DNA from 2 places in the Lysinibacillus sp. NPDC097195 genome. Region 2 is predicted to be linked to the other one. Evidence: a T-box and tRNA genes for the amino acid it is inferred to sense, from the RefSeq annotation. Region 2 holds a T-box; the other holds one or more tRNA genes.
The links. A T-box is a leader RNA that pairs with one kind of tRNA and senses whether it is charged. The one in region 2 lies ahead of tyrS (tyrosine--tRNA ligase), so its partner is inferred to be a tRNA-Tyr.
Positions count from the first base shown of each region.

Region 1: it has a tRNA-Tyr gene. The T-box ahead of tyrS (tyrosine--tRNA ligase) is inferred to sense a tRNA for this amino acid. The anticodon was not compared.

Region 1 is NZ_JBIWDP010000005.1:199,576-215,265, forward strand. Features, by position in the region: gene ACIQXI_RS19260 (MDR family MFS transporter) at 1-571, shown strand, start outside; gene ACIQXI_RS19265 (alpha/beta fold hydrolase) at 913-1,803, shown strand; gene ACIQXI_RS19270 (helix-turn-helix domain-containing protein) at 1,917-2,138, opposite strand; gene ACIQXI_RS19275 (DUF2975 domain-containing protein) at 2,149-2,634, opposite strand; gene ACIQXI_RS19280 (hypothetical protein) at 2,837-3,544, opposite strand; gene glmS (glutamine--fructose-6-phosphate transaminase (isomerizing)) at 3,807-5,609, opposite strand; gene ACIQXI_RS19290 (type 1 glutamine amidotransferase domain-containing protein) at 6,248-6,763, opposite strand; gene glmM (phosphoglucosamine mutase) at 6,877-8,229, opposite strand; gene ACIQXI_RS19300 (CdaR family protein) at 8,550-9,578, opposite strand; gene cdaA (diadenylate cyclase CdaA) at 9,571-10,407, opposite strand; gene ACIQXI_RS19310 (zf-HC2 domain-containing protein) at 10,557-11,180, opposite strand; gene sigW (RNA polymerase sigma factor SigW) at 11,194-11,757, opposite strand; gene rocF (arginase) at 11,892-12,797, opposite strand; tRNA gene ACIQXI_RS19325 (tRNA-Lys) at 12,978-13,050, opposite strand; tRNA gene ACIQXI_RS19330 (tRNA-Gln) at 13,064-13,138, opposite strand; tRNA gene ACIQXI_RS19335 (tRNA-Tyr) at 13,158-13,241, opposite strand; tRNA gene ACIQXI_RS19340 (tRNA-Val) at 13,256-13,331, opposite strand; tRNA gene ACIQXI_RS19345 (tRNA-Glu) at 13,400-13,474, opposite strand; tRNA gene ACIQXI_RS19350 (tRNA-Asn) at 13,591-13,667, opposite strand; gene mbcS (acyl-CoA synthetase MbcS) at 13,935-15,512, shown strand; partial or broken rRNA gene rrf (5S ribosomal RNA) at 15,626-15,690, opposite strand, start outside.
Region 2 is NZ_JBIWDP010000001.1:95,170-110,859, reverse strand. Features, by position in the region: gene tyrS (tyrosine--tRNA ligase) at 10-1,278, opposite strand; T-box leader at 1,348-1,550, opposite strand; gene ACIQXI_RS00495 (transglycosylase domain-containing protein) at 1,653-4,748, shown strand; gene ACIQXI_RS00490 (NAD-dependent epimerase/dehydratase family protein) at 4,839-5,720, shown strand; gene ACIQXI_RS00485 (acetylornithine transaminase) at 5,794-6,924, opposite strand; gene argB (acetylglutamate kinase) at 6,963-7,748, opposite strand; gene argJ (bifunctional glutamate N-acetyltransferase/amino-acid acetyltransferase ArgJ) at 7,711-8,943, opposite strand; gene argC (N-acetyl-gamma-glutamyl-phosphate reductase) at 9,038-10,072, opposite strand; gene acsA (acetate--CoA ligase) at 10,306-12,033, opposite strand; gene ACIQXI_RS00460 (GNAT family N-acetyltransferase) at 12,536-13,168, shown strand; gene ACIQXI_RS00455 (acetoin utilization AcuB family protein) at 13,192-13,839, shown strand; gene ACIQXI_RS00450 (acetoin utilization protein AcuC) at 13,839-14,999, shown strand; gene ccpA (catabolite control protein A) at 15,228-15,690, opposite strand, start outside.

The sequences.
Region 1 (15,690 bases), on a different contig from region 2:
AAATGCGACAGACGCAGGGCTTATTTTAATGCCACTTCCCGTTATGTGGACGGTTGGCACGATTTTCTCTAGCAAACTAGTAGGTCGCTTCAATACGAAACAAATTATTCTACTTGGTGTTTGCGTACTGTCAGTCGCAGCGTTTTCATTATTTACTTTGTCCATTACTTCACCGGCGTTCCTTATTTATGTTGGCGTTGGATTATTCGGACTAGGAATGGGTCTTGTTTCACCTATTTACATGGTAACAATTCAAACAGCTGTTTCCAATCAAACGCGCGGCACAGCAATCGGCTTAAATACATTTATCAATACATTTAGCCAAACATTAGGCGCCGCAGTTTTCGGTGCGCTTTTCAACACAATGATTCATGCACGAGGCATTCAAAACCTCGATCTTGTTTCTTCCGGTGGTCACGGCGGAGCAATAAAAGACGTCGTAACCGAGTCCCAAGAAGCATTAGCTGCAAGTGTCCATTTCATTTATATGGATACATTTATATTAGCCATCGTCACATTATTCATTGTGTGGTTCTTTTTAAAGCCATCCCCTCAAACGAGTGAGCTATAAAAAAATAATGCTTATTAAAAATAAGCTATGAAGGAAATTTTTCTTCATAGCTTATTTTTTTACGAGGAATCTCAACGTTTCTATTTATTCTAATAAACAAACAAAAATTAAAATCGTTTGATTAATAACAAACAAAATAATATAATGTTTATTATAAATTATTACATCGATACTAATTGTTCACTCAATATAAAGAAGTTTATTAGAACTGGCGGTTAGTCTTTTTAAACATTTTTGACCGATGAGAATCCAAGCCTAGGGCATTTCTCGGAGGAAAAAAACGGAACGAAAGTAAATGAGGCGTAAAAAATTTGGAATAATAATTGGAGGAGTACATGATTATGAATATCCTAAAAGTCAACGGAGTCGAATTAGCCTATGACCGTTTCGGTAACGGTAATGACGAGGCTATTATCCTAATTGCTGGGCTTGGAACTCAGATGATTCGATGGACGGATTCATTTTGTCGGATACTAGCAGCGCGGGGTTTTCACGTAATCCGCTTTGACAATCGAGACGTAGGTTACTCAACGCACTTTAGCCATTGCCCAACGCTGGATTTTAACGCACTGGCGACTGCTCTCATGTCAGGACAGATACCGGAAATCCCATACACACTCAATGACATGGCCAATGACGCGATTGGACTACTCGATGCCCTATCCATTGAACGTGCACATTTCATTGGCAGATCGATGGGCGGCATGATTGCCCAGATTGCAGCCAGTGAGTACCCTGAACGGGTTCTATCACTGACATCTTTTATGTCCAGTTCGGGTAATCCCGCCCTCCCGCAAACTGACCCGGATGTCATGGCCATGATGACCAAACCAGCGCCGAACCCATTTGACAATGAAGCAGGATTTTTGGCGCACAGCCTGTCATTTGCTAAACGTATCGCTGGCACAGGCTATCCATTTGAAGAAGATGCTTATCGGGCGCTTATTATGGAGGAAGCTCAGCGAGCATACGATCCAGGTAGTGTCGGAAGACAAATTGCTGCTATCGCTGTCTCTGGTGACCGTCGTCCGCTGTTGGGGACTATAAAAGTACCCACACTTGTCATCCATGGGGTGGACGATCCATTGTTCGTTCCAGTGTGTGGCGAGGACACGGCTTCTGCCATCCCGGGAGCTGAGCTAATGTTAGTGGACGGCATGGGGCATGACCTGCCACATCAATTGTACAAAGTAGTTGTGGATCGTATAGAGCAAATGGCTCGTCGCAATTGACACTGCCTAGATGAGGATTTTAATTAAATATAAAATTTACGAACTAAAAAAACAGAGTTACATTCTACGCATTTTGTAGATAAACTCTGTTTTTATATATTACTCATCGTTTGTTATTCTTGTATCTCTTCGTCGCTTTGATACTCCATAATATCACCCGGCTGACAATCTAAAGCTTTACATATTGCTTCTAATGTTGAAAAGCGAACCGCTTTTGCTTTGCCATTTTTCAATATCGAAAGATTCGCCATAGTGATACCAACCTTCTCCGAAAGCTCCGTTACGCTCATTTTTCGTTTTGCTAGCATTACATCAATATTAATAATAATTGCCATAGTATCCGCCTCAGACCGTCAAGTCATTTTCTAATTTTATGCTAATGACTTCTTGTAGAAGCCGTTGGAGAATAGCAGCAAAAACGGCGATAACGAACGAAGCAAAAACAATCATAAGGCCCAATAATCCAACAGGAGGATCAACTTTCCTCGCTATAAAGTAGAACAATGGTGAACCTACTATATAGATACTACTAATGATAATTGCGCAGTACTTAATGTTCTTTAACGCCTTTACAGATAAATCCGAGAACGGTGTTTTTGCATCAATGTACCGTAAAAGATTGAAAGTTTGATAGAGTGCAAAGTAAAAAGGCACAGCCGCTCCATACATCACGATGAATACAAGATATTTCATCGGCGCAATCGTCGGATACGATGTAGAGGCGAAATTCGCTACATGGGGCACTAAAAATATACATAGCGCAAGCACTGCCATTCCTGCCAGTGAAATAATGACCTTTAAAAAAGTGGTTGAACCTCGTTTATTATTCATAATAAGCACCTCAGTTAGTTAATGACACAATAAATTTACCACAACATTTATCGATTCACAATAAATATAGATTGTTTTTCGTTATTCCCACCGTTATATTAAGTGATAAAAATAAAAGAACATTTCCCAGATGGAGAAATGCTCTTACTTTAAACTGTTAATTTTTATGTGAAAAACGTTTGATAGAATTCTATTAAAATTTTTAACTAATTGCGCCATTTATATTACAGTTGAATTTTAATGTCACAATATGTGAAGAAATAATACCACCCTGTGAGAATTTCCCCCCTATATCAATAACATAATTAACTCCTCCATCCATTAGCGAACCTTCATATCCTAATTGTGTCCAACTTCCATCAGCGTTTGCTGCTTCTGAAGAAATAGAATGAAATGCTGAAAATAGTTGTCGTCCTCCTGGTGTATTAGTGTTTAATTGTGTGTCAAAAGAACCTTTAAACATAATGTCTGTTTCTTTTGAGCCAATCTGTAACTTTACTGTCTTTGGCACTATCATTGGATTATAGCGTTCGCTATTTTCTAAAATAACAATAGACATATTAGCTCTGTCCTTTGCCAGTTTTTCAAAGTCTTCTATTGCAATCCAATATTCATCTACAAAATTCGTTATAGGCTCCAACTCTAGTTCGAAGTCCATATCTTCACTATTTAGCTTCTCAATAATCGTTACATATTTTTGATAATATTCTTCTTTTTGTTCTTGCGTTAACTTTAAAGGAATCGGTGCTGCATCTTCTATCTTTGTTGTACTAGCCTCATTGTTTATAGCCCTTGATTGCTCTGTAATCGGCGATTCTGCTACTACTTTTTCTTGATCACTTTCATCATTATTGCAACCTGATAATGCAAATACCGCTAGAAAAATGCTTATGTATAAATATTTTTTCAACATTTTCACCTCATTTAACACCACCTTAAATTTCCCTTAATTATACCATAAATATGTATTATATTGGCTTTTAAATATTTAACCTCACTTAATAAATTGCACCTGTTTACACTATTTTCAGTAGTTAATTTAAGTACTTTGCTTCACTCGGCGATAGCAAAAAAACCATCTCGCCTTTAACAAGGTGAGATGGCTTGAATTAAACTTTAATACAAATTATTTATCTTTAATAGAGCTTCATCAAACGCAACAGCTCTCCAGCCTACTCCACTGTCACTGACTTCGCCAAGTTACGAGGCTTATCAACGTCACAACGACGGTGTAATGCTGCATAGTAGCTAATTAACTGTAATGGTACTACGGAAACAAGTGGTGTTAAGTATTCATTGACATGTGGGATGACTAAACGGTCGCCATCTTCGTCTACGCCAGCCATGGCGATAATGCATGGGTACGCTCCACGTGCTGCTACCTCTTTTACATTGCCGCGAATATTTAAGGCTACTGCTTCTTGTGTTACAAGGGCGAAAACTGGTGTACCTTCTTCAATTAAGGCAATTGTACCGTGTTTTAGTTCGCCACCTGCAAAACCTTCCGCTTGAATATATGAAATCTCTTTCAGTTTTAAAGCACCTTCAAGACTTACATAGAAGTCGATATTACGACCGATGAAGAAGGCATTGCGTGCAATTTTCAAATAGTCTTCTGCGATATCTTCTAATACATCTTTTGAATCGATAATTGTTTGAATACCGTTGGCTGCAATGGCTAGTTCTTGTTTTAAATCAAATTCTAAGCCTTTACCGCTTGCTTTGGCTGTTACATATGCTGTTACTGCAAGAACTGCCACCTGCGCTACGTATGCTTTTGTAGAAGCTACAGCGATTTCTGGGCCAGCATGCAATAATAGCGTATGGTCTGCTTCGCGTGATAGCGTTGAACCTGGTACGTTCGTAATTGTTAATGTTGGGTAGCCAAGCTCTTTAATTTTCACAAGTACTTGGCGGCTATCTGCTGTTTCACCTGATTGAGTAATAAAGATGAATAACGGCTTTTCTGATAGTAATGGCATATTGTAGCCAAACTCACTTGAAATATGCACTTCAACAGGAATGCCTGCCATTTTCTCAAAGTATTGTTTACCGATTAAGCCTGCATGATAGCTTGTGCCGGCCGCGATAATGTATAGACGATCAGCAGCTTGCACTGCTTGTAAAATATCCTTATCAATTGTTAATTCGCCATTGTCGCCTTCATATGCTTGAATGATTTTACGAATAACTGTTGGCTGTTCATCCATTTCTTTTAACATATAGTGAGGGTACGTACCTTTTTCAATATCGCTCATATCAAGCTCTGCTGTGTACGGTGCACGCTCTACTACTGTGCCATCTAATTTTGTAATTTCCACACTGCCTTTGTGCACGATAACGACTTCTTTATCGTGTAATTCCACAAATTGATCTGTTACTTGTAGCATCGCCATTGCATCTGACGCTACTACATTAAAGCCTTCACCGACACCTACTAGAAGTGGCGATTTGTTTTTCGCAACGAAAATTGTGTCAGCCGCTTCAGCATCTAATAACGCTAACGCATAAGAACCGTGTAATAGTGATAATGTTTTGCGGAATGCCTCTGCCGTTTGCAGTCCATCCTTCACAAATAGCTCCACTAACTGCACGATTACTTCCGTATCTGTGTCAGACTTCATTGGAATGCCTTTTAAATATGTTTTTTGTAATAAATGATAGTTTTCAATTACACCATTATGCACAAGCGTAAAACGACCTGATGTACTTTGATGCGGGTGCGCATTTAAACGGTTTGGTACACCGTGTGTTGCCCAACGTGTATGACCAATCCCAATCTTTGCAGCTACGTCTTCGTCTACAGCTTCACGTAAGTCCGCAATACGTCCTTTTTCTTTAAAGATTGTTACGCCCTCTTCATTGCGTACAGCAATACCTGCTGAGTCATAGCCACGGTATTCTAATTTCTCTAAGCCTTTTAATAAAATTTCCTTTGCATCTAATTCACCAATATATCCTACAATTCCACACATAATTACTTTTCCTCCGATATTGTCGTATTGACGCAATGACAAACTAGACCTCAGCCTATCGAAAATTTTCAGTGGGCGGTATTAGTATCGCTTAGTTTCGAGTAAAAAATAAGCAAACTGATACGCGCACGTCCTCGTACTATTTTAGCGTTCTAAAATAGTGCTTTACTTCGATACGTGAAGTTTTTCTATTTATCTATTGCTTTACTTATACCTTCTCCATTTTCTGTACATTCAATCACTTAAATGCTTTCAAAATGAAAAATGACAATCGGGTATGTCGATCGGGAGGCATCCGCCGAATTTTCGATAAACCTCCACCTCGTCTGCTGAAGATGTCTTCGTCCAATTTCTCCAGCTCAGGCGCTATAATTGTTTTCCGATTTTTTGTGCTAACTTTCCTCCTTTTGCACTTGCTAAGCGGACATGGTATCTCCAAGCCGTCAGCTTCTCCATAATACTCAATCATATGCTGTTCGTCAAATTTTCGTTAAAAAAATATCACCATTTCCCCATTTTCGAGTAACAACGTAGTGCAAAAGGCGAGTGTGCATGCCAGATTGCATCAAAATAAGGCATAAAACAAAGCGTAAGACGCAACAGGTAATAAAGGTTGCATCTTACGCTAAGAGTGCCTTCTATTCCTTACTTAGTAATTTCACAATTTCTCGATTAAACGCAGGTAAATCTTCCGGTGTACGGCTTGTCACTAATTGTTTTTGACAAACAAATACTTCTTCATCATGGAACTTTGCACCGGCATTTTCTAAATCAACTTGTATTGATTTATAGCCTGTGGCATCACGCCCATTTAGCGTTTTCGCTGTAATAAGTAGCTGTGGCCCGTGACAAATCGCAAAGGTTGGCTTCATATCATCCATAAATGCTTTGACGAAAGCGACAACACGATCATCTGCACGTAAAATATCTGGTGAAAAGCCACCTGGAATAAATAGTGCATCAAATTCTGACGCATTCACTTCCTCAATACCTTTATCGATTTTTACTTTCTCCCCGTGCTTACCTTCAACTTCTTTTCCTGCTTCGATATCAATTGTAATTACTTCATGCCCCTCTGCTTCTAAAGCTGCCTTTGGACTTGTAAACTCTACGTCCTCGAACATATCTGTTATTACTGCTGCAATTTTAGCCATATCAATAAAACACCCCTTGTTGTTTTGTGACTCAACAGTATTCTTCCCTCTCCCAGCTATTTCAAACATAAAAAACTCGATCTTCCAAGATGAAAGATCGAGTTACTTTACACTTATTCTGTTAAGCCCATTTCAGCACGTACTACATTGGCAATACATTCTACATAGCGTTCACAATCCGCTTCTGTAGCTGCTTCCACCATGACACGCACAAGTGGCTCTGTGCCAGAAGGACGAACTAAGATGCGGCCGTTACCAGCCATATCCGCTTCAACCTCCGCAATGACAGCTGCAACTTTGGCATTTTCAGTCACTGCATGCTTGTCTGTTACACGGACATTTACTAAACGTTGAGGGAAAATCGTCATTTCGCCAGCAAGTTCAGAGAGTTTTTTGCCAGTAGCCTTCATAATATTGACAAGTTGAATACCTGTAAGTAAACCGTCACCTGTTGTATTAAAGTCCAAGAATACAATATGACCTGATTGCTCGCCACCTAAATTATATTCATTGGCACGCATTTCTTCTACAACGTAACGATCTCCTACAGCAGTTTGTACACTGTGCATATCATTTTCTTCAACAGCTTTGTAGAAGCCCATATTACTCATCACAGTAGAGACGATCGTTTGCTTTTTCAAACGACCCACTGCATTTAAATGCTTACCAATGATGAACATAATTTGGTCTCCGTCAACGATTTTACCTTTTTCGTCTACTGCGATAAGGCGGTCACCATCACCGTCGAATGCTAAACCGACATCTGCACCTTTTTCAGTTACAAACGCAGCAAGACCTTCTGGATGTGTTGAACCAACACCGTCATTAATGTTTAAACCAGTTGGTGAAGCACCCATTGTTGAAATATCTGCTTCTAAGTCAGCAAATAAATGCGTTGCGAGTGACGATGTTGCACCATGTGCGCAATCTAATGCTACATGAATACCATCGAACTCTTCATCTACCGTTTGTTTTAAGTATTGAATATACTTTTGTCCACCTTCGAAATAATCACTTACAATGCCTAAATCCGCACCGATTGGACGTGGCAATGTATCTTCTGGTGCATCAAGTATAGCTTCAATTTCTGCCTCTTGCGCATCAGTTAGTTTGAAACCATCGGGACCGAAAAATTTAATGCCATTGTCGGCAACTGGGTTATGTGAAGCTGAAATCATGACGCCTGCGTTTGCACTCATAATTCTAGAAAGATAAGCAACACCTGGTGTAGAAATTACACCAAGACGCATCACCTCTACGCCGATAGATAAAAGCCCGGCTACTAGTGCACCTTCAAGCATTTCGCCTGAAATACGCGTGTCACGACCAATTAATACCTTTGGACGCCCCGTTGCATCCTTCGTTAAAACATAACCACCTACGCGGCCAAGTTTAAATGCAAATTCCGGTGTTAATTCACTATTCGCGACGCCACGAACGCCATCTGTTCCAAAATATTTACCCATTTTAATTGTTCTCTCCTTCAATGCAAGACGACCGCATCACGCTTGTTTCCTGCGGACAATCGGACGGCTCGTCTGCTTACTTTTGGAAAAGTCTTTTGTTATTCATTTACTAATAATAGGCCTCTTCAACTAGCTTTCAGAGGCTCTAATGCAACAAGCTTTTGGCAACAGGCACTCCATTCAAATGACAGAATAATTCACGTGCTCATCATTACCTGAGCCTATCTTGTTCGTTAGCATTTAGATATCTGCTATATAGCACGATTTGTAGAGACAGGAAATCTCTTATGAATCAAATTAAAATTATAGTCAGTTCTTGTTTAAGAATCAACATCATCTTCTGTCACAGGGTCAGGATTTGGTTCTTCAGGAATTGTAATAGTTTCCTTTTTTTCCTCTTCTACCTTTTCTGCTTTTGTGACATCAGCTTTAATTTTTATTTTTTGTTCAGATACTTTAGTCGCACCTTCAGGTAGTTTCACATCGAATTCATACGTTTTTGATTCAGTAATTTTCGATAGATCAACTTCAACTGGCAAGCTCGTTAAAACATCGATAATCGATTTTTTCCCATACACTTTCAAAGAGTTAGTAATAAGGGTTAATCGATTGATAGTAATGTCATCTGCCGCTTTACCTGTTTCCTTTATCGTTACCGGTAGTTCTTTACTATATTCTGCAATATCTACCCGTACCTTAACCTTTTCTGGTTCTATCATCACATCTAGTTTATTTAAGTCGCGATCTAATACTTTTACAGCCGCTTCTTGAGAGAAAGACTGTCTCAAGCCTTGTTCACCCGTTACAGTCGCTTTTACATAGCTAATGCTCTCTATTGCGCTTTTTGCGCCTGTTACAAACACAGTCGCTGGGTTCGCGGACATTCCTTTTAAGTAATAACCTTCATCTATTAAACGATTATTCATTTCAGGATCGACGCGGAATTCTTGTGTGACTTTTTCCTCTATATTTACTTTCACTGTCGCTGGGTCTAGCGTCACTTTTAATTTATCCGAAATATTTTCGTATTGTAGTTCAACGCTATGCTCACCAATTAATAAATCATTTAAATTTATAAATACAGAGAAATCTTTCACTAATTTTGCCTGCAAAGCGAGTTGCTTTGGTCCCCTAACCGTAACATTCACTGTTTTCGGAATTCCCGTTACAATAAGGCTATCATCATCATAATAAACCTCTACGGGTACATCTCGAATCACTTCTACCTGTTCAGTCATCGCAGTTTTATCTGTAGATGCTAACTCAGTCCGAACAGAGAAAAATAGTAAGCACGCTAGAAAGAGCGCAATGATTCGCAATACCCATGGGCTATCCATCATTTTATCCATTCTTTTTCCCCCTCCAAGTCAACTTAGAGGCCGCATTCGATTCTTGTACTGATCCAAACCACATTTTGCGTAACAGTGTTTCGAATTCCTCTAGAGAAAGGTTACGATGTAGATTACCGTTTAACGTAATACTGATGGCGCCAGTTTCCTCTGACACGACAATGGTAATTGCGTCTGTTACTTCACTAAGCCCGAGTGCTGCACGATGTCGTGTTCCAAGCTCTTTTGAGATAAAAGGACTTTCTGACAGCGGTAAATAGCACGCTGCTGCTGTTACCTTATCTTTTTGCATAATAACTGCCCCATCATGAAGTGGGGTATTCGGTATAAAAATGTTAATAAGTAATTCAGAAGATACTTCTGCATTAAGACCTATTCCCGTTTCAATATATTCAGTTAAGCCTGTATCTTTTTCAATAGAAATAAGTGCACCAATACGGCGTTTTGCCATATAGCTAACCGATTTCTTCATGGCTTCAATCAGTCTCGTTTGTTCTTCTTCTTCTTGACTCGTCGAACGTTGGAACAGCTTTCCTCGTCCAATTTGCTCGAGACCACGTCGAATTTCAGGTTGGAAGATAATGATAATAGCCAAGAAACCAAATTCAATGACTTGTTTTAGCATCCATCCTAAAGTTTCTAACCCAATAAAGTCTGTTGCAATGCGTGCAATAATAATGACGAAAATGCCTTTTAGTAATTGGACAGCTTTCGTCCCTTTAATGAGGGTTAAAATTTTATAAACAACGTACCAGACGAGCAGTACATCTATGAAGTTAATAACAATGTTCACCGGTGTTAAATCCGTGAATTGTTCGATAATTTGCACGTGGCATCCCCCACTTTTCATTGCGAATCCATATACGTTTAAGTATAGCACATTCTTGTCAAATGTAACTTTTTTCAAAAGAAAAGTCTACCCATATGGGTAGACTTTTCATTCTCTCCCGTGCACTATCATGTAGGACGTATAGAGTTTTATTTAGTTTCTTTTTCCTCAAATGTCATGGCAGCTTTTACGGAATTTTTGATGGTATACCATAACCATTCAAACGCTTCATCTATTTCTTCTATTTTACCTGAAACGACTGCAGAAGATGCCATATACTGACCATTAATAATGGTGATATTGCCATCCACTTCACCCTCAACAATTAAATCACCATTTTTAACGACGATATCACCTTTTACAACCTCTCCTTCTGGAACGATAACCGTTTGTCCTTCTACAACAAGGTTTGGTTGTTTCGTGACAGAGAATTGTTGATCGTCCATGAAGCTACCTAATAATGTAGCGCTCATAAATAAACAGAAGACTGCTGCTGCAACAAAGAATGGATGACGACGAATCCATTTTTGCATGCCTACACGACTTTTTGGTTTCGGTAAACGAGCCATCACCGCAGCTTCAAAATCTGGAGGTGCTGTAATATGGGAAGCACTCTTCACAAAGGCGATCGTTTCACTCAATTCTTGCATCAATTGTTTGCAATCACCGCATGAGTGCAAATGCTGTTTCAATTCTTGCTCATGCTCACGACTAATGTCACCGTCTAAATAATCATGCATATAATCAATAATATGCTCTGGACAAATATTCATGACGCTCCCCCTCCTACAGATTGTTTAATTGCTTTCGTAATGCTTCGCGTCCGCGGTGAATTCTCGTTTTCACTGTCCCAAGAGGCATATCTAAAATTTCACTAATTTCCTGCAACGGTAATTCTTCAATATATTTCAATACTATAACCGAACGGTACTTATCAGGCAAACGTCCTATCTCGTATTGAATGCGATCTTGTAGCTCCATCTGTTCTAACTGTTCCTCCGGTAGTTGGTCATCTGCTGCGATTTGTGAATACATATCGAGTCCTTCCGTACCAGCTACTTCCGCATCTAAATAATAATCCGGTTTTTTCTTTCTTATACGGTCGATGCAGAGGTTTGTTGCGATGCGATAAAGCCACGTCGAAAATTTTCTTTTTTGATCAAAAGTATGCAAGTTCATATAAGCACGAACAAACGCTTCTTGCGCAATATCCTCAGATTCTTGCTTGTTTCCTAACATCCGGTAGCATACTTGGTACAGTTTGTGCTGATAGAGACTCACAATATCGGCAAATGCGTTTTGATCGCCTTTAAGCACTTGTTTTATTCTCTTATTTACTAACGCATCCATTGTGTCTACTTCTCCACCTTTACAACTGTCTTATACTATACGGCCCGACTATAAGAAAAGTTTCAATTTATATTCAATTATAACAAAAGATTTTTAATCAATGTGGCGATAAACAATTTTTTCACAATTTTACATTAAACTAGTGTCTCACCGAATAAAGAACCGATTAATGCCACGGCCACATCTGCAGTTTTATTTTTTTCGTCTAGTATTGGATTCACCTCAACAAATTCAGCAGATGTTAGCATCCCTGATTCTTGTAACATTTCCATTGCTAAATGACTTTCGCGGTAAGATATACCTCCAGGCACTGGCGTTCCTACACCAGGTGTGTAGAGCGGATCTAAACCATCTAAATCTAATGATAAGTGCAAACCATCTACTTTGCGTTCTTGTAAATATGCCAGTGCATCTTCCATAACACGCGTCATACCAAGACGATCGATTTCATGCATTGTATAAACTTTAATACCTTGTTGACGAATTAACTCACGTTCACCTGGGTCTACTGAGCGCGCACCAATAATAATGACATTTTCCGGTTTAACCTTAGGTGCATAGTTACGAATTTGTACAAGACGTTCATGTCCTAAGCCAATACTCACTGCAAGTGGCATACCGTGAATATTACCAGATGGTGTTGTCTCAGGTGTATTTAAATCTGCATGCGCATCAAACCAAATAACGCCCAAGTTTTTGTAATGTTCACCAAGTCCTGCAAGAGTACCAATTGCAATACTATGATCTCCACCAAATACTAGTGGGAATTTTTTTTGCTCTAATGCTTCATGTACTTGATTTGCTAAAGTTGTGCTTACTTCTACAACTTCTTCTAAATTTAATAGCTGTTTATCGATTTCATTACTTTCTTGTACTTGACTAACAAGAATATCTCCCTGATCTTGTACCCCGTGACCAATTGCTTCTAGTCGTTCTACAACACCTGCATAACGAATAGCACTCGGACCCATATCCACTCCTCTTCGCGTTTGTCCGTAATCAGTTGGAACCCCTATAATTGAAATTTGATGTTTATTCATGTTTTTATACCCCCTATTTTTAATAAGACTATTGTAAAGCCTACAATGCACTTGGCTCAACCTAACAAAAAATCGTATATTTATGCATTTAAAAATAGTAAAAAAAATCTCCTGCTGTTTTCAGCAAGAGATTAGTATCTGTAGTTAATGTTACACTTTTAAATTTAAATTATAGAAAAGTGAGCCATGAAGGACTCGAACCTTCGACCCTCTGATTAAAAGTCAGATGCTCTACCAACTGAGCTAATGGCTCAAAAAAAGAAAAATGGCTGGGGTACTAGGATTCGAACCTAGGCATGACGGAATCAAAATCCGTTGCCTTACCGCTTGGCTATACCCCAATCATTATATAAATAAAACTGGTGGAGGGGGACGGATTCGAACCGCCGAACCCTAAGGAGCGGATTTACAGTCCGCCGCGTTTAGCCACTTCGCTACCCCTCCGAAAAAACACTATATGGTGGAGGATGACGGGCTCGAACCGCCGACCCTCTGCTTGTAAGGCAGATGCTCTCCCAGCTGAGCTAATCCTCCATAGAAACAGGTGTTTATTTCTTCACAGTTTATTTATCTTTTTAAGCCTATGCATTACTACTTAAAAATGGTGACCCCTACGGGATTCGAACCCGTGTTACCGCCGTGAAAGGGCGGTGTCTTAACCGCTTGACCAAGGGGCCATTCTTTATGTCTCAAACAAGACAAGATTTATATTAACATCATTCTTTTATTGTTGCAAGCTTTTTTTAAAAATTTCTTATTAAAATTTAATTTGACTTAAAAAAGTGCAAAAAAATGGCTCCGAAGGCAGGACTCGAACCTGCGACAACCTGATTAACAGTCAGGTGCTACTACCAACTGAGCTACTTCGGAACAATACTATTCAATTCGGTTTAAACAACCTCTTAAGTACATTTATTATTATACCAAGCATTCTAAATTATGCAATACTTTTTCAAAAAAATTATTTAATTTATTGCATAATTTTCATTTCCATTTTCAGAAGTTTAATAGTTCTCTATAAGGAGAAGTATTTCTATTTTATGTATTGAATATTCTTGCTGTATATTATTTCAATTGTTAAAATAAAAATAGTTTTAAGAATTTTCTATTAAATACGTTTTGGGGAGGAATGTTCATATGGTAACAAAAGATTTAATAGCACCAGAACTTTACAACATCACAGAGGAATTAGAGAAATTTTCCCAAGATAGTGATCGCCAAGCTATACGATGGTTGGATACTAAACAAAATCGTCGTACCATTTCTTATGCGGACCTTATTCAAAAAATGAACCAATATGCGAATGCCTTTACAGAAAGAGGTCTTCAAAAAGGTGATCGTGTTTTAGTTATCATTCCACGCCTACCAGAAGCCTATTTTGTGTTCCTTGGCTGTTTAAAGGCTGGCATCGTGCCAATCTCCTGTTCTGAGATGTTGCGAGCAAGTGACTTAGAATATCGTATGGAACATGCTTCTGCCAATGCAGTTATTGCTTACGAAGCTTTTACAAGTGAGGTTGATCAAATTACTACCTCATTAGCAGCTTTAAATAACAAATTAGTTATTGGCAATGCCTCAAACAATTGGATCTCTTTAGACGCATTAGCTGACAAACAACCTATAAGCTTTACTGCTGTGGCAACAAAACGTGATGATATGGCATTCCTTTCTTATACTTCAGGCACAACTGGTAAACCTAAAGGGGTTGTTCATTCCCACGGCTGGGGCTACGCCCATATTCGCACAGCAGCCTCCAAATGGCTTTGTGTACGGGAAGGTGATTTAGTATGGGCTACAGCAGCACCTGGTTGGCAAAAATGGATTTGGAGTCCGTTTTTATCGACAATTATGTTAGGGGCAACGGCATTCGTCTATCATGGCGGTTTTGACCCACATACTTATCTACAACTTCTTCAAGATGAGAAAGTAAATGTTCTTTGTTGTACACCAACAGAATATCGAATTTTGGCAAAGATTGATAATCTAAAAGATTATAACTTATCAACATTAAGAAGTGCTGTTTCTGCGGGTGAACCATTAAATCGTCCTGTTATCGAAACGTTTATGAAAAATTTTGGCCTTAAGGTACGTGACGGTTATGGACAAACTGAAAATACATTATTGATTGGTACACTGGAAAATACAGAATTACGCCCTGGTTCAATGGGTGTTCCTACACCAGGAAATATTGTACGTATTATTGACCACGACGGTAATGAGGCACCTGTTGGAGAAGTAGGAGACATCGCAGTTCATAAATCATCACCTGCTCTATTCAAAGAGTATTACCGTGAACCTGAGCGCACACAAGCTGCCTTTAGAGGGGATTGGTATATTACAGGAGATCAAGCTAAATGTGACGAGGATGGTTACTTCTGGTTTGAAGGACGTGGTGATGACATTATTATTTCATCAGGCTATACAATTGGACCATTTGAAGTAGAGGATGCATTAAATAAACATGAAGCTGTACAAGAATGCGCTGTTGTTGCAGCACCAGATGAAATCAGAGGTCATATTGTGAAAGCCTTTGTCATCTTACGAGAGGGCTTCCGGGGACTGGATGAAGATCAATTAGTAAAAGAGCTTCAGGAGCATGTTAAAGCGTTAACAGCGCCTTATAAATACCCTCGTAGCATTGTTTTTATCGATGAGCTACCAAAAACCACTTCGGGTAAAATCCGTCGTATTGAATTGCGAGCAACTACCGTTTAATAAACAAGTAAGGAGACACTTCACTTTTCATGGTGAAATGTCTCCTTTTATTTTGAATTATAAGACAGCAATAAAAAAAGCCACTACTGATTGTATCAGCAGCGACTTTTTGCGCCTAGCGACGTCCTACTCTCACAGGGGGAAGCCCCCAACTACCATCGGCGCTAAAGAGCTTAAC
Region 2 (15,690 bases):
GCACCCAAACTACACGAATTTTACCATATGGTATTTTTTCTTACCGCGACGTACAATGCTAAATGCATCTTCTAGGCGATCTTTTGCATCAACCGCATATTCTAAATCCATGATTTTTTCGCCATTTACGCTAATTGCACCATTTGTTACATCTTCACGTGCTTGACGTTTTGAAGATGAAATGCCTGCTTCGACAAGTAAATCTACGATGTTTTTCGCTTCTTTCGCCATTTCAATAGAAGGAACATCTTTAAACGCATCCTTCATTTCCTCTGCAGAAAGTGCTTTTAAATCACCAGAGAATAATGCTGCTGTAATACGAATCGCTTGGTCTAATGCTTCTTGACCATGAATTAAGCGTGTCATTTCCTCTGCTAACGCTTTTTGCGCCTTACGTAAATGTGGCTCTTCTTCAACCGATACAGCTAATGCTTCAATTTCTTCGCGTGTTAAGAATGTAAAGATTTTTAAGTATTTAATGACATCTGCATCCGCTGCGTTAATCCAGAATTGGTAGAACTCGTACGGAGAAGTTTTCTTACTATCTAACCACACTGCCCCGCCAGCTGTTTTCCCGAATTTTGTACCATCTGCTTTTGTTACTAGAGGAATTGTAATACCAAATGCTTTCGTTTCTTCCTCATGTGTTTTACGAATGACCTCTAAACCAGTTGTAATATTGCCCCATTGATCTGAACCACCTACTTGAATGCGACAGTTGTAATGATTGTATAAATGATTGTAATCAATACCTTGAATTAATGTGTATGCAAATTCAGTAAATGAAATACCTGTATCAAGACGGGATGCAATCGTATCTTTCGCTAACATGTAATTAACATTAATTAATTTCCCGTAATCTCGTAAAAATTCAATTGTGCCAATTTCGCCAATCCAATCACGGTTGTTGACTAATTGCGCGCCATTTCCATCTTCTGCAAACTCAAAAATGCGCTCTAATTGGCCTCGAATGGCTTGCACGTTTTTATCAATTTGCTCTACTGTTTGTAGTTGACGTTCTTCAGAGCGACCAGATGGGTCTCCAATCATCCCTGTCGCACCACCAACAAGTAAAATTGGACGGTGACCTGCTTTTTGGAAGCGACGAAGCGTTAATAAAGGCACGATATGACCGATGTGCATAGAGTCAGCTGTTGGATCTACACCACAGTACAAAGAAACAGACTGCTCTGCTAACAGTTTGGCCATGCCTTCAGCGTCTGTTTGTTGGTACAGCAAACCACGCCATTCTAAATCTTGTAATAATTCGTTTGTCATTGTTTCTTCCTCCTAAAATGTTTTTAGAGCGTGTAGACACAAAAAAGTCCCTACACGCAAAATATTGCATGCAGGGACGTTATTAACTAACGCGGTACCACCCGGCTTGAAGATGTCATCCATCTTCCTCTCATTCAATCGCCTTTATCGCAGGCGCGCACGTCTAAGCTCCAAGTACGTAATTCGTCTCTACATTATGACCAGCTTTCACCAACCGCCGGCTCTCTAAACAGGGAATATAGACACTACTGCAAACTCTTCATCACTAGAAAACTATAAGCATTATTCTAAACGATTCTTTTTCAATGTCAATAACTATGTTCGAGACAATTCATTATATGCTATAATAAACAAGATTTTAGGAGGTCGATACCTTGAAGGATTGGATTGAGAAAATCAATGCAAAGATCGATGCATTACTCGAACAAAAATGGATGAAGACATTACGTATTTCAGGCAGCGTTGTCTGGAACTTATTTTTACTATTTTTAGTCTTTGCATTGCTAGGCACAGTATTTGTTGGTTCTGTTGGCGCCGGCTATTTTGCCTCACTTGTTAAGGAAGAGCCTTTGCGCTCAAAAGAAGAATTACGCGACCTTATATTCAATTATGAGGAAACAAGTGAACTTTATTTTGCCAACGATATTTATATTGGGAAATTACGGACAGATTTAGAACGTCGTGAAACGTCTCTGAGCGCTGTAGCACCCGATTTAATTAATGCAGTACTCGCAACGGAAGATGAATATTTCCGTGAGCATAATGGCATTGTTCCAAAAGCCGTTATTCGAGGGCTACTGCAAGATGTCACAAACTCTGCCACGCAGACAGGTGGCTCTACATTAACACAACAACTTATTAAAAACCAAGTGTTAACAAATGAAGTATCCTATGAGCGAAAAGCAAAAGAACTACTACTTGCTATGCGCTTAGAGCACTTTATGACAAAGGAAGAAATATTAGAGGCTTATTTAAATATTATTCCTTATGGTCGAAATGCTACCGGGCGTAATATCGCCGGAATTGAAACAGCAGCTGAAGGTATTTTTAATGTGAAGGCAAAGGATTTAACACTTCCGCAAGCCGCTTACATAGCTGGTATTCCTCAAGCACCTTATACTTACACACCATTTACCAACACAGGTGTGCTAAAAAGTGAAGAAGCTTTAAAACTAGGCATCGATCGTATGAAAACGGTACTCTATCGTATGAGAGAAGCAGGCTACATTACTGAGAAGCAATACAAAGAAGCCCTCGCTTACGATATTACAAAAGATTTCCGTTCGCCAGAAGCACGTCCAGAAGATCGTTATCCTTGGTTAACGTTTGAACTGGAAGAACGCGCGAAGCAAATTATTGCTGAAAAGTTAGCGCAAGAAGATGGCATCGATCCAGAACGCTTAAAAACAGAAAGTAAACTAGAAGAGAAATATTCAATTTTAGCTGACCGCGATGTTCGTTCAAAAGGCTATCGTATTTATTCCACAATCAACAAAGATATGTACGATGCCATGGAAAAAGCGGCTGATAACTTTAAATATTACGGACAAACGTATACAGGCAAAGGCAAAGATCCTGTAACAGGTGAAGAAATCGATGTGCAAATGCCTGTACAGGTGGGCAGTATTTTAATCGAAAATAACACAGGACGAATTTTAAGTTTCCTAGGTGGTCGTGATTTCAAAACGAGTCAAGTAAACCACGCAACTCGCTCTACCCGTTCAAATGGTTCAACAATGAAACCTTTACTTGTATATGCACCAGCAATTGAATACGGTGTGATTGGTGCAGGGAGTCCATTAGTAGACGTCAAATTCTCTATTGGCACTTGGAGTCCGAAAAACTACTCGGCAACCGATGAACGCGGTCTTGTTCCTGCGCGTGAAGCGTTAGCTGACTCTCTAAATATTTCAACCCTACGCCTATATTACGACATCTTAAATAGACGTCCTGCTGAGTTTTTAGCAAAAATGGGCTTCTCGGATTTACAACCTGAAGATTATACAAACCTTTCAACAGGTATTGGTGCTTTAGAAGTAGGTACAACTGTTGAAGAAAATACAAATGCTTATGCAACTTTTGCGAATGGTGGTCAGTTTGTTGATGCCTATATGATTGAAAAAATAGAAGACCAAGATGGTAATCTTATTTATCAACATGAAGCAGAACCTGTACAAGTATTTAGTCCTGAAACGTCTTATATCGTGACAGACATGTTGCGAGATGTATTATCAAAAGGTACAGGGACAGTTGCAAAAAATACATTAAAATTCAATTCTGATTTTGCAGCTAAAACAGGTACTTCACAAAACACGAATGACGTTTGGTTAGTTGGTTATAATCCAAATGTTTCCCTAGGTGTCTGGATGGGCTACGATAAACAACGCTCACTGGATGCATTTAATAATACGTACTTGCAACCGAGTGCCCGCATTAACAAACTATGGGGTACATTAATGAACTCAGTCTATGACGTAGATCCACAACAAATTGATGCCCCAACAAACTTTAAGGCACCAAAAAATGTAGTGACTGCTTCATTCTGTGGTATTTCTGGTCTAGCACCTTCAGCAGCATGTGCGAGTGCAGGACTGGTTCGCTCAGATTTATTCAATGCGAAAGTCTTTTTACCGTCACAACCCGATGATAGCTTAGCGGCTTCGAGCGTTGTAACAATTCAAGGCAAAACATATAACGCACATCCGAATACGCCTGCAGAGTTTGTAAAAGCTAGTGGGGCGGGTATTAACCAAGCCTTTATAAAACGGATGCTAGGTAGACTAGGTGGTAACCCAGCAAGTCTACTGCCTAAAAACTCATCATTATCAAATTCATCTGTATCAGCTGTCGACTTCCCTGCAGATTCTAGTGCACCCGCAGCTGTCACTGCATCTATTCATGGCAACACCCTTTCTTGGAGTGGCTCTTCCAATGATGTAGTAGGATATCGAATTTATAATGTCACAAATGGCGGCAACACCCTTGTTTCTTCGGTATTAGAAGCGACTCAAAGTATGACTGTAGCTAGTGGACAAGCTTATGCAGTTGTCGCTGTAGATATTACAGGTTTAACTTCAGCACAATCCAATGTTGTTTCAACAGGTGGTAGCGAGACAAAACCTGACGAAGACAAAGAAGATGATGGCGATCACCCAACATCGCCAAATGTGCCAATTCCACCGGCCAACGGCAATAACGGCAATGGCTCAAATGGTGGCAACGGTTCCGGTAATAACGGCGGTGGCTCGAATGGCGGCAATGGTTCCGGTACTGGTGGCAACGGCGGTAACGGTGGCAGCGGATCCGGCAATGGAGGCAGCGGCGGTAACGGCGGTAACGGTTCCGGTAATAACGGCAACGGTTCGAATGGCGGTAACGGTTCCGGCAATAACGGCAATGGCTCAAATAACGGGAATGGTTCTGGTAATAATGGAGGGACAACACCTCCAACCGAAACCCCAACCGAATAATCAAATAGGCTTACTACAACGAAATTTCAATTGTAGTAAGCCTATTTTTTTGTCATTATTAAGAGGACAACTAAACAAAGGGGAGATAAAATGAAAATTTTAGTTTTAGGTGGCACTCGCTTCTTCGGAAAAAAATTAGTAGAGCTATGCCTTCAAAATAACCACGATGTGACGATATTAACGCGCGGTCAAAGCGGCAATCCATTTGGCGAACAAGTACAACAGATTACTGCAGATCGCAATGATGCGCAAGCATTAACTCAAGCTCTAGCTAATACAACATGGGATGTCGTTTACGATAATATTTGTTATTGTCCAAACAGTGCTCATGAAATGTCCCAAATATTAAAAAACAAAACGAAAAAGCTTGTGTTCACTTCAACGCTAGCTACATATGAAGCAGATGGTCATATGAAAACAGAAGCTGATTTTAATCCGCATGAATACGAGATTCGTATGGGCGATATTAATGATTTCACATACGGAGAAGGTAAACGTCAAGCAGAAGCTGTCTTTTATCAAGAAGCAACATTTCCTGTTGTCGCTGTGCGTTTCCCTATTGTAGTTGGTGAACATGATTATACACGCCGATTGCATTTTCACGTAGAACACATATTAAATGAACAACCTATTACATTGCCAAATGTTGACGCAAAAATGAGTTTCATTACCGATGAGGAAGCAGCAGCATTTTTATATTTTGCAGGCGTTGCGCCAATTGAAGGTCCCTATAACGCTACAGCAACAGGTACTATTTCATTAAAATCATTACTAGAATTAATTGAAAATGAAACGAACAAACGCGCAAAAGTGTCACTCATTGGTGGTGACGAACATTCTAGGTCACCTTATGGAATTCCAAATCATTGGTATATGTCCAACGCTAAGGCACAAGAGGCAGGCTTTACATTTAGTCAATTAAACGATTGGCTCCCTACCCTTGTCCATACATTGGTGAAACAACTGCAATAAAATATCTTGGGGATAAAAGGAAAAAGTGTTAGATTAACAGTAGTCAACCTAACACTTTTTCTAGTAATCTCAATTATTGCAATATCGTTTTTAGTATTTCTACCGCCTCGTCAATCTCTGTTTTAGACACTGTAAGCGGTGGTAACAATCGAATGACATTTGGTCCTGCCCCTACAAGAAGCAAGCCCTTTTCTTCGGCAGCCATAATATAAGATGCTACCTCTGTATCGCCACAACCAATTCCAAGTAATAATCCTTGCCCTTGCACCGTATAGTTTGTCGGTAAATTAGCTTGTAACTGTTTTACAAAAAACGAAGATATCTCTTGCACATTTGCTAAAAAACTTGGCTCAAAAACGTGATCAAGAATCGTTTCAGCTACACGCATCGCTAAAGGATTTCCACCAAAAGTAGTACCATGAGTGCCCGGACCAAACGTATCATACAAGTCCGCCGTGCCTAGCATTGCTCCTACAGGGAAACCTCCCCCTAAACCTTTAGCTAATGTCACGATATTTGGCTTCAAAACAGTTTGTTCAAATGCATAACGAGTTCCCGTTCTGCCAATTCCCGTTTGCACTTCATCAACAATTAATAAAATGCCTTTGTCATCACATATGTTTGCAATTGCTTCTGCAAATTGTGGTGATACACTATTCACACCACCTTCACCTTGAATCATTTCGAGCATGATCGCTGCAACTGAATCGTCTATCGTTGCTTCTAACGCTTCTACGTCATTAAATGGCAACACTGTAAACTTTTCAACAAGCGGACCAAAGCCATTATGTATTTTGCTTTGACCAGTTGCTGACATTGCTCCAAACGTTCGACCATGAAATGATTTTTCGAAGGTAATAATATGATGTTTGCCTGTATGCTTACGAGCCATTTTAATGGCCGCTTCATTTGCTTCCGCACCACTATTACAGAAAAATGCATACTTTAAATGTGTATTTGCCACTAATTTTTGAGCAACAATCTCCTGCCCAGGAATATCAAATAAATTTGACATGTGCCAAAGCTTTTCACTTTGTTCTTGAATAGCTTTTACGATGGCGGGATGTGCATGCCCAAGACTCACAACGGCAATACCACTTGTAAAATCTAAATACTTCTTACCTTGCGTATCTTCTACAATCGTTCCTCGCCCTTTTACAATTTGTGCACGGCGTTTGCCGTAATTGCCAAATAAAGCGCTCATCCTATCAACCCCTCTTTATCATTATTAAGGATGCCACCTTACAGCATGGCGTCTTCTAATTTTCGTATAATTGTTGTTCCTTCTAATGAATCACCTACGATTTGGACAGAAGGAATACCTGCGTTTAAGCATTCAATTGCTCCTTGTACTTTCGGAATCATACCACCGTAAATATGACCTTCCTCAATCCATTGTGCTATTAACGCAGCTGTTGCTTCCGTTTGATATTCATCTTGAATACGAATACCTGCAACATCCGTCACTAGCAGTAAGCTTTCTGCGCTAATAGCAAGTGCTACTTCACTTGCCACTATATCGCCGTTAATATTTAGCCCTTGCCCTTTTAGATTAACCCCGACACACGCAATAACGGGGACAACTCCAGCCGCGATAATTGATTCTAATAGTGTTGTATTCACCGATTGTACAGAACCTACAAAGCCGTAAATATCTTTGTCTAAAAAATCCGCTACCAGCAATTGTCCATCAAAGCCATTTAGTCCAATTGCAGTAATACCAGCCGTTGTTAACTCATGTACAAGCGCAGGATTCACATGTCCAAGTAATGTAGATTGGACAACCTCCATTGCTGCCTCAGTCGTTACGCGAATGCCATTTAGTGCATAGGATTCAATTTGTCGGGCAGCCAGTTGTCGATTAATAGCAGGGCCTCCGCCATGTGTAATAATCAGTTCGACACCACTATCCTGTAGTTTTTTGAAATTCTTAAAAAATGCCTCGTTTAAGCCTTCCAACGTACTACCGCCAAGCTTTATTACCATGCGTTTACGAGCGGTATGATGCATTGATTTGAACGTAGTCATACGTTAAGTCACATCCCCAAGCATGCCCCTTGCCTTCGCCAATACCAAGTGACACAAAGATTTTCACTTCATGCATCTTTAAAATTTGAATTAATTCATCTTCAGAAAAAGCAATCGGTTCACCGTTTTCTACCATTGTTGCGCCACCAATTTGAATGGTAATTTTGTCAGGGTCAACAATTGCCCCACTGTAGCCAACTGCTGCAATAATGCGTCCCCAGTTTGCATCACATCCAAATACAGCGGTTTTTACTAGTGGCGAACCAACAACTGTTTTTGCAATTTTACGCGCCTCCTCATCTGAAATCGCACCCGCTACTTCAACTTCAATTAATTTCGTTGCACCTTCACCATCTTTGGCAATCATTTTCGCTAAATCTTCTGCTACTGTTTTTAATGTATAGTAAAAGTTATGCCAATCAGGATGTGCAGATGTTAAAGAATTATTGCCAGCTAGACCATTTGCCATCACGACTACCGTATCATTTGTCGATGTATCACCATCTACCGTAATTGCATTAAATGTCTGGTTGGTAATTTCCGATAATGCCGCTTGTAAGACATCTGATTCAATATTGGCATCTGTTGTAATAAAACCTAGCATCGTCGCCATATTCGGTTCAATCATTCCTGAGCCCTTTGCTACACCGGCAATGATAATCTCTTTGCCATCTACCAATGTGCTATAGCTCGTATTTTTCATTACTGTATCCGTTGTTAAGATTGCCTGCGCAAAATCGATAGCACTCTCCAAGTTATCCTTAGGCTCTAATTGTGAGATCCCACTTGCAACTGGCTCCATATTCATAATTTCTCCTATGACACCAGTGGAGCAGACACCGACAAGATTTGCAGCCACTCCTAATTTGTCGGCTGCTAAAGCTTGCATGGATTGTGCATCTATGACGCCTTGCTTCCCTGTGCATGCATTGGCATTGCCAGAGTTTACAATCATCGCCTGTATTTTTTTTGTTGTGTAGACAACCTCTTTTGTTATTTTTAACGGTGCCGCTTGCACCGCATTTGTTGTAAATACACCAGCAACACTTGCAGGTACATCACTAACTAAAATCGCTAAATCTTTTTTCTTATGCTTTAAGCCGCAATGAATACCTGCCGCTTTAAAGCCCTTTGGTGATACAATATTTTTACTCGATAATTTTTTCATTACGTTCGTTGATACCGTTAATGTCATAATCATATTCCTCCTTTAATTGTTTAGGTGCCTTGTTTAGGTGCCTGGCACTCACACAATTCGCAATATTCAAAATTGTTTAGGTGCCTGGCACTTATATAAACAACGGTACAATGTCTAGGCCCGTTGTTTGCGGTAAATCAAATTGCACATTCATATTTTGAATAGCTTGCCCTGCTGCCCCTTTGACTAAATTATCAATAACTGCCACAATCGTGGCACGATTTGTACGGCTATCGACTTTGACGAACATATCGCAATAATTAGAGCCTTTTACACGGTTGGTAGCAAGGCTATTAACATCCGTCACTACCCGTACAAATGGATGATGTTCATATGTTGCCTGTAGGCAAGCAACAAGTTGTTGCTCTGTAATTCCCGGCATTAATGGCGCATAAGCAGTCGATAATATACCACGTGTCATTGGCACTAAATGGGTATTAAATGTAATGGCTGTGTCGACACCTGCAAACATAGAGATTGCTTGCTCAATTTCAGGAATATGTTGATGTCTGTTAGTTTTATAAATAGAGAAGTTTTCATTCACTTCACTAAAGTGTGTCGTTTGCGACGGTTTATTGCCAGCTCCAGAAATGCCACTTTTCGCATCTATGATGAGATAATTTGAATCAATCAGTTGCGCTTTTACTAGTGGTAATAACGAAAGCAGGACCGCTGTTGGATAGCATCCCGGGTTCGCAATAAGAGAGGCATTTTTCACATTCTGAGCATTCCATTCAGTTAAGCCATAAACACTTTGCTGAATAATTTCTAACGGTGCAGCTTTTTTTCCATACCACTGCTCATAGCTAGTTGGATCCTTTAATCGGAAATCCCCTGATAAATCTATTAACCTCGGACCTTTACCAATTAAAGGTGGTAACAGTTCACTTGTTACACCTGAAGGCGTACTAGTAAACACTACATCCAATTTCGCTAATGCATCGTAATCGATTTTTTGTAACGGCCAATCTGCCATCGTAACTAAATGACCATACTTGGAGGAAAATAAGACACCTTCCTCAGTCGATGTAAATAAATCAATATGCTCTACCGCCGGATGATTATGTAAAAAGCGGATAAGCTCCAATCCTCCATATCCTGTTGCGCCAACAATTCCTACTTTCATTACACTCACCTCTAAAATAAGTTAAAAACAGTATACGTCTGCATAATTATTAAGTCAACTGAATTTTTATTTATTACTATTATTTTCTCAATTTTCTGTTACAAGTGTTATAATTTCAAATTTATTCCCGCTAAATAAGAAAAAGAAGGTAGGAACTCTCTCCTTAAACGAAAGAATCCCTACCTCCTATTTATACATGAATTGAATAAAAATAAATTATGTGTTAAAGTCTCTTAATCTTCCATTGTAGAAAGATCACCAGTAGGTAAATTTAACTCCCACGCCTTTAACACACGTCGCATTATTTTGCCGCTTCGTGTTTTTGGCAATTTTTCTTTAAACTCAATTTCCCTCGGTGCTGCGTGAGCCGATAACCCTCTTTTGACAAACTCGCGAATATTTTCACTTAAAGCATCAGACGGCTCCACGCCTTCCCGTAAAGAGACAAATGCTTTAATAATTTCACCACGCACAGGATCAGGTTTACCTATAACCCCTGCTTCAATAATGTCTGGATGTTCTAGTAGCTTACTCTCTACTTCGAAAGGTCCCACACGTTCACCAGCTGTCATAATCACATCATCCACTCGACCCTGGAACCAGAAATAACCTTCATCATCCATGTAAGCCGAATCACCAGATACGTACCATTCACCTTTTAAAAAGTACGATTCGTAACGCGCAGGATTACCCCAAATTTGACGCATCATCGCTGGCCAACCTCTACGTATAGCTAAGTTGCCCATTGTAAATGGTGGCACTTCATTACCGGCATCATCTACAATTGTCGCATGTATGCCAGGTAAAGGTTTGCCCATTGAGCCTGGCTTAATATCCATGCTCGGATAATTACAAATCATATGCGCACCTGTTTCTGTCATCCACCAAGTATCATGAATGCGATGCCCCAACTCTTCACTACCCCAACGGATAACTTCTGGGTTAAGCGGTTCCCCAACAGATAATACATGGCGCAATGATGATAGATCATAATTTTCCAACATGCCACTACCAGCACCCATTAACATACGGAATGCTGTTGGCGCACTATACCAAACTGTGACACTGTAGTCTTCAATAGCTTGGTACCATGCTTGCGGAGAGAATCGCCCACCAACAATGAGCATTGTGACACCGTTTAACCATGGTCCAAAAATGCCATAAGAAGTACCCGTTACCCAACCTGGATCAGCTGTACACCAATAAATATCATTGTCACCTAAATCAAGTACCCACTGCGTTGACTGATATTGTTGAAGCATTGCATTATGAACATGTAATACTCCTTTTGGTGCACCTGTCGAGCCGGAAGTGTAATGTAAAATCATCCCGTCTTCACGATCTACCCACTCTATATCAAACTTAGCAGATGCCTCTTTCATCCGCTGATTAAAGTCTAAAATTTGAGGTGATTCTTCGATATCCGATCCTACTAAAAATACATGTTGCAAGTTAGGAAGTTTAGCTAATGGTACTCGTTCTAATAATTCAGGCGTTGTAACTAGCACTTTCGCATCGCTATCTAAAAGTCGATCATACACAGCACCTTCCATGAATGCTTCGAATAACGGCCCTACAATCACACCCATTTTTAAAGCACCTAATAATGAGAAGTACAGCTCAGGTGAGCGAGGCATAAAAATAAATAAACGATCGCCTTTTTCCAAGTTCGTCGCTGTTTTAAACACATTTGCTGCTTTGTTCGTCAGCCTTTTCATTTCATTAAAAGAAAATGCTTCCTTACGCTTACCATCATTATAATAGAGTGCAACTTTATTTTTCCGAGCAGTTTCGGTATGACGATCAATTGCCTCATACGCCATATTGACTAATCCTGTTTCATGCCAGCTAAATGCTTTTTCAGTTTCTGCCCAATCATGATTTGCAGCTGCCTCCTCATAATTTGGCAAATGATAATGCCCTGTTTTTGCTTTTAATTTCTCCATCGTTTTCATCCCCATGAAATAACCCCTTCCTTTTTGCTTTAGTTCATAAGTAAGCAAATTTCCAACGTACTTACGCTTTCTCTCTGCAATTACGCCCCAACGTAATCGTAGCTGCCTGCCACTTCGTCCGCACTTTGCTTGCGCTACATTAATTCCCCTGAAAGCTCACTATAAAGGACAAAAAAGTGAGCCCCATCCCCTAAACGGAAAATTAAGTTAATAAATGGCAATTGAAACAATTTCGCCATATATTAAAATTCGCTACTTTCTCCAAAGACAAATACGTTATGGAGCATTTGTTATAGAACAGTTTATGCTATCACCTTAACTACAATGCTTAATATAACAACATTTATCTGTTAAATAACAGTTGCAATATAAATCTATTTTACACGAAAATATCCAGAATGTCTCAATATTTTTATTTTTCCAAAAGTATAGTTATAATTCGTAAATTTAAGCGTATTTCCGCTTTAAATCAGCTATAATGGAATTATTAAACTCAGGTGGTGTAATTATGGAACATAAAAAGACTTTTTTTTCTGTTACAAAGGAGACAAAGCATGGTACTGTTTATGTGGAAGGGCCTGTTTCTCCAGAAAAATTAGCTACATATACATTCCACGAGGGATTAGTTGCCTTTAGACCTCCTAAACAACAACAGCAGGCTATTATAGAAATCGCAGGACTCCCTGAAGGCCGCATTATTATCATTCGAAATGACAACATTATCGTAGGCTACGTTACCTATCTATATCCTGATCCGCTTGAACGATGGGCAGAGGACAGAATTGATAATATGATAGAGTTAGGTGCCATTGAGGTCATTCCTGATTATCGTGGGACTGGTGCGGGCAAAGCCTTGTTAGCGGTGTCCTTTATGGGGGATGAGATGGAAGACTACCTCGTTATCACAACCGAATATTATTGGCATTGGGATTTAAAAGGTACAGGATTAAATGTCTGGGATTACCGCAAAATGATGGAGCGAATGATGAGTTCTGTTGGCTTCGAATATTTTGCTACAGATGATCCTGAAATTACATCACACCCTGCTAACTGCCTAATGGCTCGCGAGGGCAAACGAGTGCCTCCTGAAACAATGGAAAGATTCGACCGACTTCGTTTTAGAAATCGCTTCATGTATTAAACCAACACAAAGGGGATACGTATATGATTGTTGAAGAAATAATGAATGATGAGCCTTACACATTGGCTCCGACAAACACTGTTCTAGAAGCGTTGAAATTGATGCGCGAGAAAAAAGTGCGACATTTACCCGTTATCGATAACGAACGTCATGTGCTAGGTGTCATTACGGAGCGCGATATTAAAGAGGCATTACCTTCCTCATTGAAAGATGAACCGGATTCTCCCGTGTTTCGGGCAAAGGTAGAAGATATTATGGTTAAAAACCCACTTGTCGGACACCCACTTGACTTTGTAGAAGAAGTAGCACTAACTTTTTATGAGGCAAAGGTAGGTTGTTTACCCATTGTCTCTGGTGGAAAACTCGTCGGGATTGTGACTACAACCGATTTACTTTACACATATATAGAATTAACGGGTGCCACTGAACCTGGCTCCAAAATTGAAATTCGTGTTAGTGATACACCCGGTGTATTATTCGAAATTACAAAGATTTTTAATTTGCATCATGCAAATGTCCAAAGCGTCTTAGTATATCCTGATTCTGAAAATACCCAAAATAAAATTTTAAGCGTCCGAGTAAAAACACTAAACCCACTTGCTATCATTGAAAATCTTCGCCAAGAAGGCTTTGATGTGTTATGGCCGAATCTACCAGGTGTTTCATTATAATGAAAAATGCTGTCTTTGTTTATTCACCTGAGCAACTGGGTTATAAATTTTCAGATACACATCCTTTTAATCATAAACGCTTGACGCTAACAATGGATTTGCTAAAAAATATAGGGGCACTCGATGAGGTGGATATCGTCCCTGCTCGCATTGCCACTGAAGAAGAGCTTTTGCTTGCACATGATCCGAAATACATCGAAATTGTTAAAAATGCTGGTCATGGTAAACTGAGCGAGGCACAATGTGCAAGCTATGGTATTGGCACTGAAGATACACCAATCTTTCAAAATATGCATGAAGCAAGTGCCCAGCTTGTCGGCGGCACATTAACAGCTGTCGATTATGTAATGGAAGGAAAAGCTCAGCATGCGCTAAATCTTGGCGGTGGGCTACATCATGGTTTCCGTGGGCGAGCATCTGGTTTTTGTATTTATAATGATAGTACTGTTGCCATTCGTTATTTGCAGGAAAAATACAAAGCTCGTGTACTCTACGTGGATACGGATGCCCATCATGGGGATGGTGTACAATGGAGTTTCTATGAAGATCCGGATGTTTGTACTTTATCAATACATGAAACAGGACGTTATTTATTTCCTGGCACAGGTAATATAACTGAACGTGGCAATGGTCAAGGTTATGGTACTTCCTTTAACTTTCCAATTGATGCTTTTACCGAAGATGACAGTTTTTTAGAAATATATGAAAAGGCGATGCGTGAAGTTTTCGAATATTTTAAACCTGATGTTGTGTTAACACAAAATGGAGCCGATGCACATTATTTTGATCCATTAACACATTTGTACGGCACTATAAATATATATAAGGAAATTCCAAAACTTGCGCACAAGCTAGCACACGAATATTGTGACGGAAAATGGATTGCTGTTGGTGGTGGTGGTTACGACATATGGCGTGTTGTGCCAAGGGCATGGTCGATGCTATGGCTAGAAATGACTGATCAACCAATACCAACAGGTGCTTTACCACAAGCATGGTTAGACCGTTGGCAGCCAGAGGCACCCGTACCTTTTATCCCAACATGGGAAGATCCAAATCCTCTCTATGAACCTATCCCGCGAAAAGCGGAAATTGAAGAAAAAAACGCCCAAATGCTAGAAAAAGCGTTACATATTATCCGCACTGAAAAACGCAGTTAGGTGCCAGTCACTTAATCAATTACACTAGTTGTTGGTAGCGGAGGCGGCGACTCCTGCTAAGAACAGCACACATAGTAAGACGCGGGAATTCCTAGCGCGTAAGCGAGGGTTGCGGCTTACTGTGTGCTGAGCGGAAAGCATCCGCCGTAGCGGACAACAACGTTTGCAAGCACATATTTTCCCATAAAAAAACACGCAAATCCTACCATGAGATTTACGTGTTTTTTGTTATTTGCTTTTCACAGATTGTCGATGTTCGATACGGTGCGGTAAGATTACCGCTTCGTCTTCTACAGGCTCTTTATTCATAAGCTTTGTCAGTAATCGCATCGCAACAGCGCCAATGTCATATAGCGGCAGTGCAACACTTGTCAGCTGTGGACGCACCATACGAGCCAACTTCGAATTTTCAAAACTAATGACTTCTATATCCTCTGGCACATTTTTACCAGCATCTTGCGCACCATGAATCAAGCCAATAGCAAGTTCATCGCTACCTGCAAAATAAGCAGTAGGAGGGTTGTCAAGAGCAGATAATGTTTCCCAAGCCTCTAAGCCCATATCATAGCTAGATTCTTCAGCGGCAATTAGTGATTCATCTATACTTATGCCTGCATCTTGCAGTGCTTTTTTATAAGCTTCAAGCTTGAATTTACCATTAATTGTATAAGTAAGCGGGCCGGTTACAAAG